2 regions of the Aliivibrio sp. 1S128 genome follow, and region 2 is predicted to be linked to the other one. Evidence: predicted binding sites of a transcription regulator. Region 2 holds the regulator's gene; the other holds the start of a gene.
What was found. The regulator CRP, encoded in region 2, controls carbon source genes, mostly activating them, when cyclic AMP is high. The targets are predictions, from matches to a motif close to TGTGANNNNNNTCACA.
Positions count from the first base shown of each region.

Region 1: the regulator CRP is predicted to act here: its motif matches at 3,254-3,269, upstream of A6E03_RS12960 (NupC/NupG family nucleoside CNT transporter).

Region 1 is NZ_MAJV01000102.1:244,055-252,156, reverse strand. It holds gene A6E03_RS12970 (coniferyl aldehyde dehydrogenase) at 1-904, opposite strand, end outside; gene A6E03_RS12965 (hypothetical protein) at 1,090-1,863, shown strand; gene A6E03_RS12960 (NupC/NupG family nucleoside CNT transporter) at 1,961-3,166, opposite strand; gene A6E03_RS12955 (LysR family transcriptional regulator) at 3,453-4,388, opposite strand; gene A6E03_RS12950 (methyl-accepting chemotaxis protein) at 4,666-6,093, shown strand; gene A6E03_RS12945 (LysR substrate-binding domain-containing protein) at 6,204-6,536, shown strand; gene A6E03_RS12940 (transporter substrate-binding domain-containing protein) at 6,558-7,658, opposite strand; gene A6E03_RS12935 (TRAP transporter fused permease subunit) at 7,842-8,102, opposite strand, start outside.
Region 2 is NZ_MAJV01000003.1:279,360-287,461, reverse strand. It holds gene A6E03_RS03135 (aspartate aminotransferase family protein) at 1-160, shown strand, start outside; gene astA (arginine N-succinyltransferase) at 324-1,340, shown strand; gene astD (succinylglutamate-semialdehyde dehydrogenase) at 1,353-2,810, shown strand; gene A6E03_RS03120 (DUF1338 domain-containing protein) at 2,823-3,617, shown strand; gene crp (cAMP-activated global transcriptional regulator CRP) at 3,688-4,320, opposite strand; gene A6E03_RS03110 (OsmC family protein) at 4,567-4,968, shown strand; gene hslU (HslU--HslV peptidase ATPase subunit) at 5,085-6,419, opposite strand; gene hslV (ATP-dependent protease subunit HslV) at 6,442-6,966, opposite strand; gene A6E03_RS03095 (SPOR domain-containing protein) at 7,148-7,723, opposite strand; gene cytR (DNA-binding transcriptional regulator CytR) at 7,904-8,102, opposite strand, start outside.

The DNA of each region.
Region 1 (8,102 bases), on a different contig from region 2:
CATTAATGCGCTCAAACTGACGTTGATTAGCAATAGAAGTCAGATTGTCTGAATGCACACCACGAGCAAATAAGGTTTGGTACTGTTTTTTGTATTCAGTAATGAAGGCTTCTTTTTTATCTTCAGGCAGTAATACGTAATCTGGTGCAACACACATTTGGCCATTATTCAGACTTTTTCCATAAATTATGCGCTCTACGGCTAATTCCATAGAAACATCATCCGCGATAATCACTGGTGACTTACCACCAAGCTCTAAGGTCACTGGTGTTAAGTTATCTGATGCTGCTTTCATCACTAAGCGTCCAACTTGAGTCGAACCAGTAAACAATAAATGATCAAACGCCAGTCCTGTAAAGTGCGCAGAGATACCCGCTTCACCTTCAATTACATTCACTTCGTCTTTCTCAAACACGGTGCTTAATAGTGTAGACAGTACGTGGTTGGTATTTGGCGTGAACTCACTCATCTTTATCATTGCTCGGTTACCGGCCGCAATGGCTGAGATTAATGGGCCAACCGATAACATGATAGGAAAGTTCCACGGAGTCACAATGCCAACAACACCCATTGGTTGATAGACCACCTCCACACTTGAAGACGACAACAATGGGCCTGCGTTTCTGACTGAAGGCGCCATCCATTCAACCAAATGACTGATGGTGTGATCAATATTTCCAATACAAGGCAGTAGATCTGCAATCAACGTATCTTGCTCACTACGCTGGCCATAATCACGATTCATTGACTCACAAATCTGGTCGCAATGATCAATCAAAGCCACTCTTAGCTTAGTTAGTTTTTCGATTCGTTGTTCAAGCGAAGGCATTGGGCTCTGAGAAAATGCCGCCTTCATTGTTGTCAATGAATGTTCCATACCTTCAATCATCGTTTCGTTTTTCATAAGTCACCTCGTTATTGGATTGACTGCAGAATACACAATACAAACCAGTCGGTCTAGCGTTTTTTTGTCAGGGTTTTGTTAATTGTTATGACTTCTTATTTTTCTCTCTCAGTTTGGATTTCACTTTTTTATACACTAGGCTTTATATGAAGAACACAAAATAGCCTAAAAACAAGGATGTGAAAATGACTAGAATTCATGCACTTTCTACCAGTTTACTTGCTCTCTCTTTTGTTGGTACTTCTGCTTTTTCAGAGGAGATGAATACAGAAAAATCCGGATGGGAACACAGTGTCGAGATCTATGCGCTTGCACTCAATATTCGAGGCGACAGTACGATTGGCAACCTTTCAGCTGACGTTGATGTTGATCCTAAATTCATCATGGATCATATCGACATGGGGGCTATGCTTAGACTTGAAGGCATTTATGATAATCAATGGGGTTATTACATTGATTACAGTTACATGAACCTAAGCGCGAGTACTAATTCTGTACTTAACACGAGTCTAGAGTTACTTAAAGGTAAGACTGAAATACGACAAGGTGTACTAGAAGCCAAAGGTTTCAAACGTTATCAATACGATTTTGGTTCTATTGATTATATGTTTGGTATACGTTGGTGGGATAATGACATTGATGCCAAGTTATATACCACCAACGGAAATTTGTCGTCAAGCAAAAGCTTAAATGAAGATTGGGTGGATTACTTAATTGGTGCACGTTGGATAAATGACATTACTGATAAATGGCAATTTCACGCCAGTATTGATGCCGGGTTAAGTGGCGATACCAGCTTCACAAGTTCGGTATTAACTGGGGTGCGATATGAAATGAACGAATGGTCAGATTTAAACATGGCGTATAAATCCACTTGGGTTGATTATGATAATGAAGGCACATTCACTTATAACACCGCGTCTCAAGGTTTCCTTGTTGGTGTTGGATTGTATTTCTAAAGTCTCTACCCTACCTCTTAATAATGGCAAAACTAGCGAAAAAAAGAGGCACTCAATTGAGCGCCTCTTTTTTATTTAATCAACTTATTGTGCGTTTCTATAAAGAAAGAATCACACCTGCAATCGCAGCACTCATTAAGTTCGCTAATACGCCAGCAGTGATTGCTCGGAAACCCATTTTAGCAATGAATGAGCGACGCTCTGGTACTAAACTACCCAAACCACCAATCAAAATCGCCATGGTTGAAATGTTCGCAAAACCACACAAGGCAAAAGTCACAATAGCTACTGAATGATCACTTAATTGATCTTTCACTTCCATCAACTGAATAAAGGCAACAAACTCATTAACTACGATCTTATTACCAATTAATGAACCCGCAAGGATCGCTTCGTTCCATGGCACACCTAATAGGAAAGCCACTGGTGCAAATACATAGCCAAGGATCAATTCAAAGCTCAGATTTAAACCGAATAAATCACCCACGTGACCTAATAAGCCATTTAGCAATGCAATCACACTCACGAACGCTAATAACGTTGTACCAACAGCGACTGCAATACGTAAACCAGACATTGCACCATCAGCTAGTGCTTCAAATACATTGGTTGCGTGATCGATTTCTACCGATGTAATTTCATCATCATTATTTTCGTCATCACCCGGTGGAACCATCATCTTAGCCATTAATAAGCCAGCTGGTGCCGACATGAATGCCGCTGAGATAAGGAAGTTAAGATCCACACCAAGTGATGCGTAACCTACCATAGTACCGCCAGCCACTGAAGCCAAACCACAGGTCATCACCGCAAAGAACTGCGAATCACTCATGTGCTTTAGGTACGGTTTTACTACTAGTGGGGCCTCAACCATACTTACAAAGATATTTGCCGTCGCTGCAAGTGATTCTGCGCGTCCTGTGCCTAATAAGCGTTGTAATCCACCGCCAATAAAATTGATTACTCTAGGCATAATACCAAGATGGTAAAGCGCAGAAATAAGGGCAGAGAAGAAGATGATAATACCAAGAACGTTAACGGCAAATACAAAGCCGACTTTACCCGTTGCTAAACCACCAAACAAAAAGGCAATGCCCTCTTGTCCATATTCAATAACGCCTGAAACGCCTGCAGTTACTGAGTTTAAAACTTCTTTACCTGCTGGAACGTAAAGTACCAACAGAGCAAATAAAATTTGTAGACCAAACGCCAAAGAGACAGTTCTTAAAGGGATATTACGGCGATCAGTCGAACATAGGTAAGCAAATAGTAAAATGGCAAAAATACCAAGGAAAGATGTCATGATAGAAACCTGTGCTATCGAAAATGAGCCTGCATTCTAATGCGCAAAGGTTTGCGTGCAAGTCGGGTTTGCTAACACTCTGTTAATGGTGATTTAGATCACATTTTGTAGGCCTCGTTAACTAATTGATTTATAGCATAAGAAAAGAATATAGAAAGGGGATTGTTGCCGTATGGAAAAGATATTTATTTCAAGGCTGATAATAGATTTAAGTCATTGATTAAAAAGACATCATTGCGCTGTATTTTATTTAATCAATGACAATGTTGAACGAATCAAACGTTGATTATAACTTAACCCGTTTCATTAGCGCTTTGTCCCAATATGGCGGTTGTCCAATGTGCTCTCGTAAAAAATCAATCACCGCACTTATCTTTCTTGGCAGGTGTTTACGGCTTGGGTAAACCGCGTAAATTGGCATTTTTTGACTCGCTTTCCAGTCGGGTAAAAGCTGAATCAATTTGCCATCATTAAACTCATTGGTAAGTAAGTAACTGGCTAAATACGCCACGCCCCATCCTGAAATAGCGGCATCTCTTACCGCTTCAGCTAAATCGACACGGTAATTACCAGATACCTTCACACACAATGCTTCATTACCTTTACTGAAATCCCAATTACTGTAATCACGGTGACGGCTTTGATACGTTAAGCAATTGTGCTCAGTGAGATCTTGAGGATGATGAGGAACCGCTTTATCAATCAAATAATCAGGTGATGCTGCCAATACAAAATGCGAATCCGCTAATCGCTGTGCAACGTAACCTTCTGGTAAGTCTTCAAAGTTGGTTACCCAGAGATCTAGACCGTCTTTAAGCATATCTGCACGATGATCGAACAAACGAACTTCGACCTGAAGATCTGGATATTGGTGACGTAATTTATCTATCGCTGGGATAATATGCATAGTACCAAAAGACTGTGATAACCCTAAACGCAAGATGCCCGCGACATCATCACGTTCATTATCCATAATGGCACTGGCTTCGGTCATCGCACTGTACATCTTTTCACAATACAAATAGAACTGTTGCCCTGCATCAGTCAGTGTTAACGAGCGTGTCGTGCGCTGTACTAACTTAACGTTAAGCTCTGCTTCTAATATTCCCAGCTGCTTACTCACATGAGAGGTAGATACGCCCATTTGTTTTGCGGCAGCAGTAAAGCTTCCCGCTTTGGCTAGGGCGTAAAATATCACCATTTGGCTGGCACGATCATGCATCTCTCTTGTCCTTTAACTCAAAGGGTATCTGGGCGGCGGATAATAACATCTACTCAGACAGTTAAAATAAATGATAGCAAAAATACTGCATTTAAAATGAGATAAGTTCACTAGTGCTTACCCCAAAGTCATTACTAGCCAGTAAATAACAAAATGATAGATGTGTCACTAAAATAAAGTAACGGTGATTCCATTTCACAGCAAAGTGAGTCTTAGCACATTAAATTGGTTTTTATTAAGTCAAACTCATGCAATATTATTTTATTCTGGGGGATTCATGAAAGAAGTAGAATTTAGGACAATTGATCGACTATTTATAAAAATGTCAGTTAATGATAAGATGTGGGTGATTTTTGGATTATTTTTAATCGCAATAACATCAACAGCAGGCGCTCGCTATTTCAACAGTATTGAACAAATTGAAGCTCAATCCATTACTGCTGTAGAATATAAACTTCAAGGCATATTATCCAACCCCGATGTTGATACACTTTCATCATCTCTTGTTAAAAGTAACCGTGTTCAATCAACTAAATATATTAACGGAACGGTTACTGCAAGTGCATCTCACTCTTCTGGTCAGGCATTCTCCTTAACAGAAAATGTAAAAGCACTTGAGAATGGTAAAAAGCAACAAGCCCTTACTTCTTTTTTCTTAACTTATCTGTGGGCTATTCCTGTCGGTATTTTTATCTATTGGGTTGCCACTTTCCTTGGTGGTGCATTATGGGTTCTATTTACAACTACAGAGAAAATCGGTGCTGGCGATCTTACTTCACGATTAAATTTTCATCCTGGTCGTGATGAGTTTGGTAGCATTGGGTGTGCTTTAGATAAATCGATGGACACGCTTACCGAGCTTGTTGTTAGTGTAAAAGATAATGTAGAGACACTTACTCGTACCTCTTCTTCTTTTGAAAAAGAAATGAAACAAAGCGAGGAACAAATAGCAAATCAATATGCATCTCTCGATTCAGTTGCAACCGCAATGGAACAAATGACAGCATCAGCACAAGAAGTGTCTAGTATTGCTAAAAAAGCCACCACGCAAACCGATCAAGACGCTAAGCACATTAATTCGAGTGACGAACGCGTTCAGCAAGCTATTAATGAAATTGCTCAACTGTCTCAGTACATTGAAAAAACATCAAATTCAGTGGCTACTCTGAATGAGAATACCACTCACATTAACGATGTTATAACTACAATAAATGCAATTTCTGAACAAACTAATCTGCTTGCATTAAACGCTGCCATTGAAGCGGCTAGAGCTGGAGAACAAGGTCGTGGTTTTGCCGTTGTTGCTGATGAAGTAAGAACATTAGCAAGTAGAACTCAAGCGGCTACTGTAGAAATTCAAGTGATGATTGAGAAATTGCAATCAGAAAGCCAACATATCGCGAACATCACCCAACAGACGGTAAACCAAGCTCACACAAGCAGTAATTTGATTTCAGATATCGGTAATAATGTAAGCACTATTGCTAACTCTGCAACTGCATTAATGGACATGAGTATTCAAATTTCAACGTCTTCTGAAGAGCAAAGCGCGGTAGCTAATGATATCGCCTCAGAATTAAGTGATATTCGTATTCAGTCAAGCAGAGTAAAAGCAGTCGCAGAGCAATCATCTGACCAAATTTCTCACATCACACAAGCATCACTTTCTCTTGGTGAAGCTCTAAAACACTATCGTACTATCTAGTTTGTATCGTATTAGGTAATTAGGCGCTTAATTAATAAGCGCCTAATTTTTATTTATAATCTATCTTTCCACAAAAGCCGCCGTGCTTTTAATTAAGTTTATGCATTATCATGCTAACTTTTGATACAATCCATTATCTGTCTTTTCCTCATACAGAGCTGCATATTAATACTGCAGAAAATAAACATATCTCTGAATTAGTCGCCCAAGGAAAAGCCTGTATAGGGTTTATGCTCTGTGACGATGCTCTTCCTCAAAAAGTGGAGCTTGGCTTGGTGGGTTATTTACCTATTTCGATGGTAGCCAATAATAATCATCCCTTGCATTCACAAGATTCTATTCATCTCAATGAATTAAAGCGATACCATCAAATATTACTGACTAATATGCATAGCCCTTGGAATGTTCATTTTGCATTTTCCGTAGACATGTTTGAACAATAAAATACGATTAATCATTCAATTCTACTTCTCAGTAAAATATTCTAGTAATATCTGGTGCCATTCTGTTGTTTCTCGGATCTGCAGTAAGGCGCGATTAATATCTTCTTCATATTCGCTGTTTTCAATTAAAACTAGACCATAATTCTGTTTTTCAAGTTGGTATGGCAATACAACTAAATCAGAAAAGTTATTTTTTCCCTTTCCTTTCTTTATCATGTAGCGAAGTACTGCATCATCGGCAACAATCGCATCGACTTGATCATTTTCTAATGCCAATAATAACTCATCCATAGTTTGATAATTTTCATGAGCAATACTGTGATCAGCCAACAATAGTGATGCCGTTGTGGCTTGCTTTGTTCCTGTTCTGAGCTTAGATAAATCATTCACGTTTTTCACATCAAATCTTAATTGTTCTAATGTGAGTGAACTGGTCAAAATAGCGGTGATACTGGCAATAAATACTGTGGAGAACATGGCGATCAATACCGTCATCACTCGTGCCGATAACGTTTTAAACTCAAAGTAATTAAACGGCCCTTTTGTGATGAATAAAACCCCTAAGATCAACGCTTCTGCCAAGCGACCTTTCTTGGTTGGCATTGAATATAATTTGTCATTATTTTTTCGTTCTAACAAATAAAAGAACCCACCGACGCTAATCGCAACAGTGAAAAAAATACCTATCGCTTTCCATAAGGTCGGGTTAGTGACAATGCTAATAAACGTATCGAAATAGCTACGGCTTTTCACCGCAATAGCCAGATGCGTTTCGTAGAAAGAATGAGAGAAATCGACCCGTCCCTCACGATCAGGCGTGATAGAGATACAGGATACACCAACGTCAATGTCACCTTTTTCTGAGGCTAACAGCAAATCATCAAGTTCGTAGTTCTGTAAGGTATAAGTCGCGCCCATGATCTCAGCAATACGTTCCCACAACGTCATGCTTAGACCTGCAAACTCTTGACCTTTGTCGTGAAAAATAAACGGTGGGCAATGATATGTCCCTACTTTAAGCTCGGTATTCGCTTGGCTTTTTTCTATTCCTCCAATCATCGCCGCCACGAAAATAACCATTGAAATAACACAATGACGGAAACCCCTTTTCTCATCAAACATACCACTCTCCCATGTATCCTCGAAAACGCCCTACTGAATTGATTCTCTTATTAAAAGGTAGCAGTTGAATGGTGATTATTCGACTTATAGATCTCAATACTCAGCAATAAATACAAAAAAAACCCTTTGATTCTGATAACCAAAGAGGATTCTAATTAAGATACGTTTTTTAATGATAAAAGACTAACTCTGGCTCACTCGCCCTCTGCCTTTCCACTGAATCACAATCAAACCCAGCATAATCATAATGCCGAGAAAACCGACACCAAAAGGATTAAGCATGACTAATGGGATGGTAAAAAAGGCCAATAACCTTTCAACTCTGGTTAGTGGACGCAGTAAATACCCTTCAATAAAGATAGCTATCGCAATAATGATCGTTAGAGTTTGTACGATAGAAAAACCAAGATCCATCGCACTGGCATCAGAATTAACTAAATTGGT
Region 2 (8,102 bases):
TGCTCGTGATGTTCTTGTTGCCGCTGGAGAGCAAGGTTTAATGGTACTTGTTGCTGGTGTCAATGTGGTTCGTTTTACTCCCTCTCTTGTTATTACAAAAGAAGACGTAGATTTAGGATTTGAACGTTTAGATAAAGCGCTTTCATCATTAGAAAAATAGATACAAACAGGAATTTGGGCAACTCAGGCGTTTGAGTGGCCCTCTTTTTATCTATCTAAAAATCAACGCAATACTCTACCGTGTTTATTCCAATAGATAGCCTTGAAGTTATATTTATTGGACTTAGCACCGCCTATGAAACATCGCATCGGAGGGAATATTGATGCTTGTTATTCGTCCTATCACTCAGGAAGATTATCCTGCACTTCACCAGTGTGCAGTAGAATCAGGACATGGTTTTACATCGTTACCAGTGAATGAAGAACAATTACGAAATCGAATAGATCATTCTATTGGTAGTTTTCAAAAAGAGGTCCAAGCCCCTGGAACGGAAGGCTATTTAATGGTTGGTGAAGATTCAGTTTCTGGTGAGGTTACTGGTACCACAGGAATTGAAGCTGCGGTTGGTTTAGATTCTCCCTTTTATAATTATCACATCAGTAAAGTCGTTCATTTTTCAAGAAAACTCAATGTGAATAATGTGGTTAAAGTGCTGACTTTTGGTAGTAACTACACGGGTAGTACTGAGATTTGCACGCTTTTCTTACGTCCTGAATTTCGTGAAGGTCTTAATGGTCGCTTAATGTCTAAAGCTAGATTTTTAATGATGGCCGAGCACCCCCATCGTTTTTCTGACACCATTTTTGCAGAGATGCGTGGTGTGTCAGACAAGGAAGGAGAGTCGCCATTTTGGAAGTGGCTACAGACGCATTTTTTTTCTATCGACTTTACGGAAGCTGATTACCTAACAGGTATTGGTTATAAAGGCTTTATTGCCGATCTTATGCCTAAGTTACCGATTTACGTTAATTTATTAAGTAAAGAAGCACAGGAAGTTATTGGTAAGGTTCATGACAATACAAAACCCGCATTAAAACTATTAGAGAATGAAGGTTTTCGTTGTCGTGGTTATGTCGATATTTTTGATGCTGGCCCGACGGTTGAATGTGATTTACGCAGCATTGAATCAGTGAAAAATTCATTTAAAGCTAAAGTAATTATTACTGAACATAACAGCTCACAACAGTATTTAATTTCAAATACATCGTTTGAGAATTTCAGAGCAACAGCAACCACCGCCGCTTATGATAAAGCGACTGATACCGTTCATTTAACACAAGAAGCAGCAACGGCTTTACAAGTTAATGTGGGTGATTACGTACGTTTATTAGCTCAATAGAGGACAAAGGATATGACACATTGGATTGCAGGGGATTGGGTTTCAGGTAATGGTGAAACAATACAATCAGTAAGCCCGTACAACAGTGAAGTAGTGTGGGAAGGAGACAGCGCAACCAAAGCTCAGGTTGAGTCAGCGGTCAGTGCTGCACGTCATGCCTTTATTGAGTGGAAAAAACAGCCTTTTGAAGCACGCCAAGCAATCGTTGAGCGTTTTGCAGAATTAGTGAAAGAGAATACTGATCTGATAGCAGAAGTGATAGCGAAAGAAACGGGTAAGCCATTCTGGGAAACTAAAACAGAAGCGGGCGCAATGGTGGGTAAGATCGCAATTTCTATCCGTGCTTATCATGAAAGGACGCCCTATAAAGAGCGTGAAGCTGCTGGAAATAAAATTGTACTTAGACATCGACCTTTAGGTGTTATGGCTGTCTTTGGGCCGTACAACTTCCCAGGACACCTTCCTAATGGTCATATTGTTCCTGCACTGCTAGCAGGTAATACTGTCGTGCTAAAACCCTCAGAGCAAACGCCATGGACCAGTGAAGTCGTCATGAAATTATGGCAACAAGCAGGCTTGCCAAATGGTGTGATTAACCTAGTACAAGGTGCTCGTTCAACGGGTGAAGCGCTAGCGGGAGCTAAAGGTATTGATGGCCTGTTATTTACCGGTAGTGCGAATACTGGACATATCCTGCATCGCCAATTTTCAGGAGACACCGGAAAAATGCTGGCTCTAGAAATGGGCGGTAATAATCCGATGGTTATTTCAAAAGATTTTGGCGACCAAGAAGCGGCAGTTTACACCATTATTCAATCGGCATTCATTAGTGCGGGTCAACGTTGTACGTGTGCGCGTCGCTTATATGTCCCTATTGGAAAAGCAGGCGATGAGTTGTTAGTTCGCCTTGTTGAGGTGGCAAAAAGCATCGTTGTTGACCAACCGTTTGCTGATAACGCTCCGTTTATGGGATCGCAAATATCAGTCGCAGCAGCAGAGTTTATTCTCAATGCTCAGAAGAATTTACAAGCTTTGGGTGGAGAGTCTTTACTTGAAGCCAAAAGCTTAGGTCATGCCTTTGTTTCACCGGGTATTATTGACGCGACTAACGTTGCTGAATTACCAGATGAAGAATACTTTGGACCATTACTGCAAGTGGTGCGTTACGAGACATTAGAAGAAGCCGTAAAGCTTGCTAATGACACTTGTTATGGATTATCGGCAGGCCTTGTTTCCACGGATGACAGTGAGTGGGAATATTTTGTAGAGCATATTCGTGCTGGTATTGTAAATCGTAACCGTCAATTGACGGGAGCAAGTGGTGACGCGCCATTTGGTGGTCCGGGTGCCTCTGGCAATATGAAACCAAGTGCGTATTACGCAGCGGATTACTGTGCATATCCAATGGCATCAATGGAAGGCGATGCATGTGAAATACCTGCACAACTCTCTCCGGGTTTAACTCTATAAGAGGCGATAAACATGAATAATGTAAATTCTTTATTTTCGTCATTGTGGAAAGATTATATTGCGCGCTTATCCCCATCTGCTGGGAAGGTGCATCAATTACTGTCTAATAACGATGAACTGATTAACGATCATATTGCGCTACGTACGTTTAATTTACCTAAAGTTGGATTACAGACTCTTGCTGCACCATTTTTAGCAATAGGCTATAAAGCGTGTGAGATTTATGACTTTGAAGCTAAAAAACTGAAAGCGCAGCATTTTGAGCACCCAGATCCTAATGCGCCACTCGTTTTTATTAGTGAATTATTAGTAGAAGAGTTATCACCTGAAATACAGGACATTATTCATGGCTTGGTTGAACAAGTACCAGCCCACTATTTTGCCACCAGTGATTTTCTTTCTTCCGGTAGGCCTTGGACATTAAGTTTCGAAGACTATCAAGTATTAGCGAAGGAAAGTGAGTACGCTTCTTGGTTAGCGGCTCATGGTTATGGCGCTAATCACTTTACGGTTTACGTTAATCAGCTTGAAGCGTTCTCTGAAGTGGTTGATGTGAACCAACACTTACGTGATGCAGGTTTTGCAATGAACGAAGTGGGTGGTGAAGTGAAAGGCTCTCCTGAGGTTTACTTAGAACAGTCATCAACAATGGCGGATAAAGTGAAAGTGAATTTTACGGAGGGTGAGTTTGAAATTCCTGGTGGATTTTATGAGTTTGCTAAGCGATATACGTTGCCAAGTGGGAAGATATATACAGGATTTGTCGCTGCATCTGCTGATAAAATTTTTGAAAGCACAGACAGTTAATTCTAAAATTTAGGCATAAAAAAACGCAGCTCAAGGGCTGCGTTTTTATTCGTTTAAGATAAGCGTTAAATTAACGAGTACCGTAAACTACAATTGTTTTACCGTGTGCAGAGATCAAGTTTTGCTCTTCAAGCATCTTCAAGATACGGCCAACAGTTTCACGTGAACAACCTACAATTTGACCGATCTCTTGACGAGTGATCTTAATTTGCATGCCATCTGGGTGAGTCATCGCATCTGGTTGTTTAGCTAGATTCAGTAGAGTCTGAGCGATACGGCCTGTAACGTCTAAGAATGCTAAATCACCCACTTTTTGGCTAGTGATTTGTAGACGAGTTGCCATTTGAGCAGAAAGACGCATCAGAATATCTGGATTTACTTGGATAAGTTGACGGAATTTCTTAAATGAAATCTCAGCAACTTCACAAGGGCTTTTTGCACGAACCCATGCTGAACGTTCTTGACCTTCTTCAAACAAGCCAAGTTCACCAATGAAGTCACCTTGGTTTAGGTAAGAAAGGATCATTTCCTTTCCTTCTTCATCTTTAATTAGTACAGCAACAGAACCTTTTACGATGTAGTAAAGAGTCTCAGCTTTTTCACCCGCGTGAATCAAAGTACTTTTTGATGGGTACTTATGAATGTGACAATGAGATAAGAACCACTCTAATGTTGGGTCTGTCTGAGGTTTACCTAGAACCATACTTTTATACTTCCTCTGCGTTTGCCAAGTAGGCGATGTCCATTTTAAAATAACTGAGCCAAATATCAGTTTGGCCTATACAATATGGTTATCGGAACAAGGCTGCATGTTCGTTGGGATAATTGATAAAATCATACCCTGTTTCGCCGTTGATTTCTTGACTTTGATCGTATGAAATGTGCGACCAAGGGCACAGTTTCGTGAAATGGATCACGAGTTTTCCTTTTATGTAGTAAAGAGGCTTTTATGAACGCTGAAGTTAAATGGATTGATGGATTTACTTTCTTAGGTCAATCTCAATCTGGTCACTCTGTTGTAATGGATGGTAATGGTGGAGAAAAAGCACCAAGCCCAATGGAATTAGTGTTAATGGCTGCCGGTGGATGCAGTTCTGTTGATGTTGTTGATGGTCTAAAATCAGCAAATCAAGCCGTACTTGGTTGCGTTGCAAAGCTATCAAGTGATCGTCGTGAAACCGCGCCGAAGTTGTTTACTCATATTAACATTCACTTTGAAGTGAGTGGAGATAATCTCGATCCTAAGGTGGTTGAGCGAGTCACTGCTGATTCATTACAGAAATATTGTTCTGTGTGTTTAATGCTAGGTGAAGGCATTGAGATGACACATTCTTGGGAAGTGATTGCTTAGATTATTTTTTCCAAAGAAAAAGCCTCATACATTTTGATGTATGAGGCTTTATTTTTAACTATTGTTTAACCAGTAATAATGAACAGATAATTACTGGAATTAGTATTCGTCGTCAATTATAGAATGAAACGACTTAGATCTTCATTAGCAATCAGATCACCTAAGCGAGATGTTACGTAAGCGGCATCTACCGTTAGGCTCTCGCCATCTTTTTCGGATGCGTCATAAGAGATCTCTTCCATTAGGCGTTCCATCACGGTGTGCAGACGACGTGCGCCAATGTTTTCTGTGCTTTCATTTACTTGGAATGCGGATTCTGCAATACGAGTAATGCCATCTTCAGTAAACTCAAGATTAACATTTTCTGTTGCTAATAAAGCGATGTATTGCTCTGTTAACGATGCATTTGGTTCGGTAAGAATACGTTTAAAATCATTCGCAGTTAATGCTTCAAGTTCAACACGAATTGGTAAGCGACCTTGTAGTTCAGGGATAAGGTCCGATGGCTTAGCCATTTGGAATGCACCTGAAGTGATAAATAACATGTGATCTGTTTTTACCATACCGTGCTTAGTGCTTACTGTGCTGCCTTCAACTAATGGAAGTAGGTCACGTTGCACACCTTCACGAGATACGTCACCAGACTGGGAGTTAGACCCTTTACAGATTTTATCTATCTCATCAATAAAGACGATACCGTGGTTTTCTACGTTGAAAATCGCTTGTTCTTTTAATTCTTCAGGGTTAACTAATTTAGCGCCTTCTTCTTCAGATAGGGCTTTAAGCGCATCTTTAATTTTCATCTTACGCTTTTTAGTTGTTTCACCACCAGATAGATTTTGGAACATACCTTGAAGTTGGTTTGTCATCTCTTCCATACCAGGAGGAGCCATGATTTCTACGCCAACTTGAGGAGCCGCAACATCCACTTCGATTTCTTTGTCATCTAGCTTACCTTCACGTAATTTTTTACGGAAAGATTGGCGAGTGCCTGAGTCATTATCGCTTTCTTCATTTTTACCCCATGCATCACGAGCCGGTGGTAATAAAATATCGAGAATACGATCTTCAGCTTGTTCTTCAGCACGGAATTTTACTTTTTCTACCGCTTGCTGATGTGTCATTTTTATTGCCACGTCAGTTAAGTCACGAATAATGCTGTCGACTTCTTTGCCTACGTAACCCACTTCGGTGAATTTTGTGGCTTCTACTTTTATGAAAGGCGCGTTTGCTAATTTAGCTAAACGACGGGCAATTTCGGTTTTACCAACACCCGTTGGTCCGATCATTAAAATATTTTTTGGGGTTACTTCAGCACGCAACTCAGGGTTAAGTTGCATACGACGCCAGCGGTTACGCAGTGCGATTGCCACTGAACGTTTTGCTTTATCTTGACCAATAATATGGCTATCTAGTTCGTGTACGATTTCACGAGGAGTCATCTCAGACATGGGTATTCCTTATTATTTATCGTTAAACGTTCAGTTCTTCAATGGTATGATTATGGTTAGTGTAGACATCAATATCGCCCGCAATCGTCAATGCTTTTGTGGCAATTTCACGTGCATCTAAATCAGTGTTTTCTAGTAATGCAGTCGCTGCAGAGCGAGCAAAATAACCACCAGAACCAATGGTAAGAAGGTCATTATCCGCATTGATTAAATCACCCGTACCGCTGATGATTAGAGACGTTGTTTTATCTGCAACGATTAACATCGCTTCAAGGCGGCGTAAGGCTCGGTCACTACGCCATTCTTTAGCGAGTTCAACGGCAGCTTTAGTCAAATTACCTTGGTGCATTTCTAGCTTTCGTTCACACAGGTCAAACAGAATGAATGCATCAGCAGTGCTACCAGCAAAGCCAACTAAAACGGAATCATTGTAAAGGCGACGTACTTTTTTTACGTTACCTTTTGCGATCATATCACCTTGAGATGCTTGGCCATCGCCAGCAACCACGACTTTGCCTTCACGGCGTACAGAAACTATTGTAGTCACGAGTAAAACCTCTTATTCGATGATGTAATTTAGTGAGACTCTTACATTAATCTTTATGATTATTACTATTGTAATGGGGGGGATGATGTTGGTTTTCAAGATGAGGAGAATAGAAAAAGGAGCACTTGATGTGCTCCTTTTGGGAAATGTGTGATGTTATTACGACTTTTTATGCTGAGGGCTACTGATCTTTCCAGATAGCGCATGGCTCTATTTTAGCTCGTTGTAATTTATGGCGATCTTTTTCAGCATCACGCTTAAATTTATACGGACCTAAAACCACTTTAAACCAGCTACTGCCTTCTGCATGTCTAACTGTAGAGGTTAGTCCTTGGAACGCGATGTTCATTTTACGTTCTTCGGCTTGTGAGCGATTTTTATAAGCGCCACATTGCATGATGTAAGGGATTTCAGAAACTTTCAGTTCTTTTTGTTTAACTTCAATTTCTTTATTTGGCAGTTCATCCATATAACTCCATTGCTCTTCTGGCATTGGAGGGATCTCTTCCGTGTTAGATTTCTTTTTAGCTTTAACTGGAATAACTTCGGTCACCGTTGATTTAGTTTCTGGTGTAGGAGAGTCATTTAGAAAGTAAAGGGCATAACCAAACACCGCGACTAATAGAGTAGCAACAGCAACCGCTTTCCATGGAGTTGATCCACTCGATGCAGGTTGTTTAGCCCCTTTTTTCTTGGCTGGTTTCTTTGTCGCTTTCTTAGGAGAGCGTCCACGTTTTACATAATCTTTATTGGCCACAATACTTTTACTTTATACAGAATTACAGAGAGAATACGTCATGGTAATCAGTTGTATGAATGCATACCAGCACTTGTGTAAAAAAGTACGTAAAAAGTCACTATTTGAACAAATAGTTCTATTGATAGTAGTGACTTTAGTGTTTTATTCTTTTTCTTCTTATTAATTCTTGTCTTTACGTTAACGGCTTTTTGGGGGTGCCGTACTCGCTCTAAGCACTAAAGAAGATTCAAGTAGACGAGAGCCTGAACGTACATCATGACCCTTTAATAAATCTAAAAGCATTATCATCGATTGGCGGCCAATCTCATAACGAGGTTGAGATATAGTCGTTAAAGGGGGATCACAATATTGAGAGAACTCAATATCATCAAAGCCC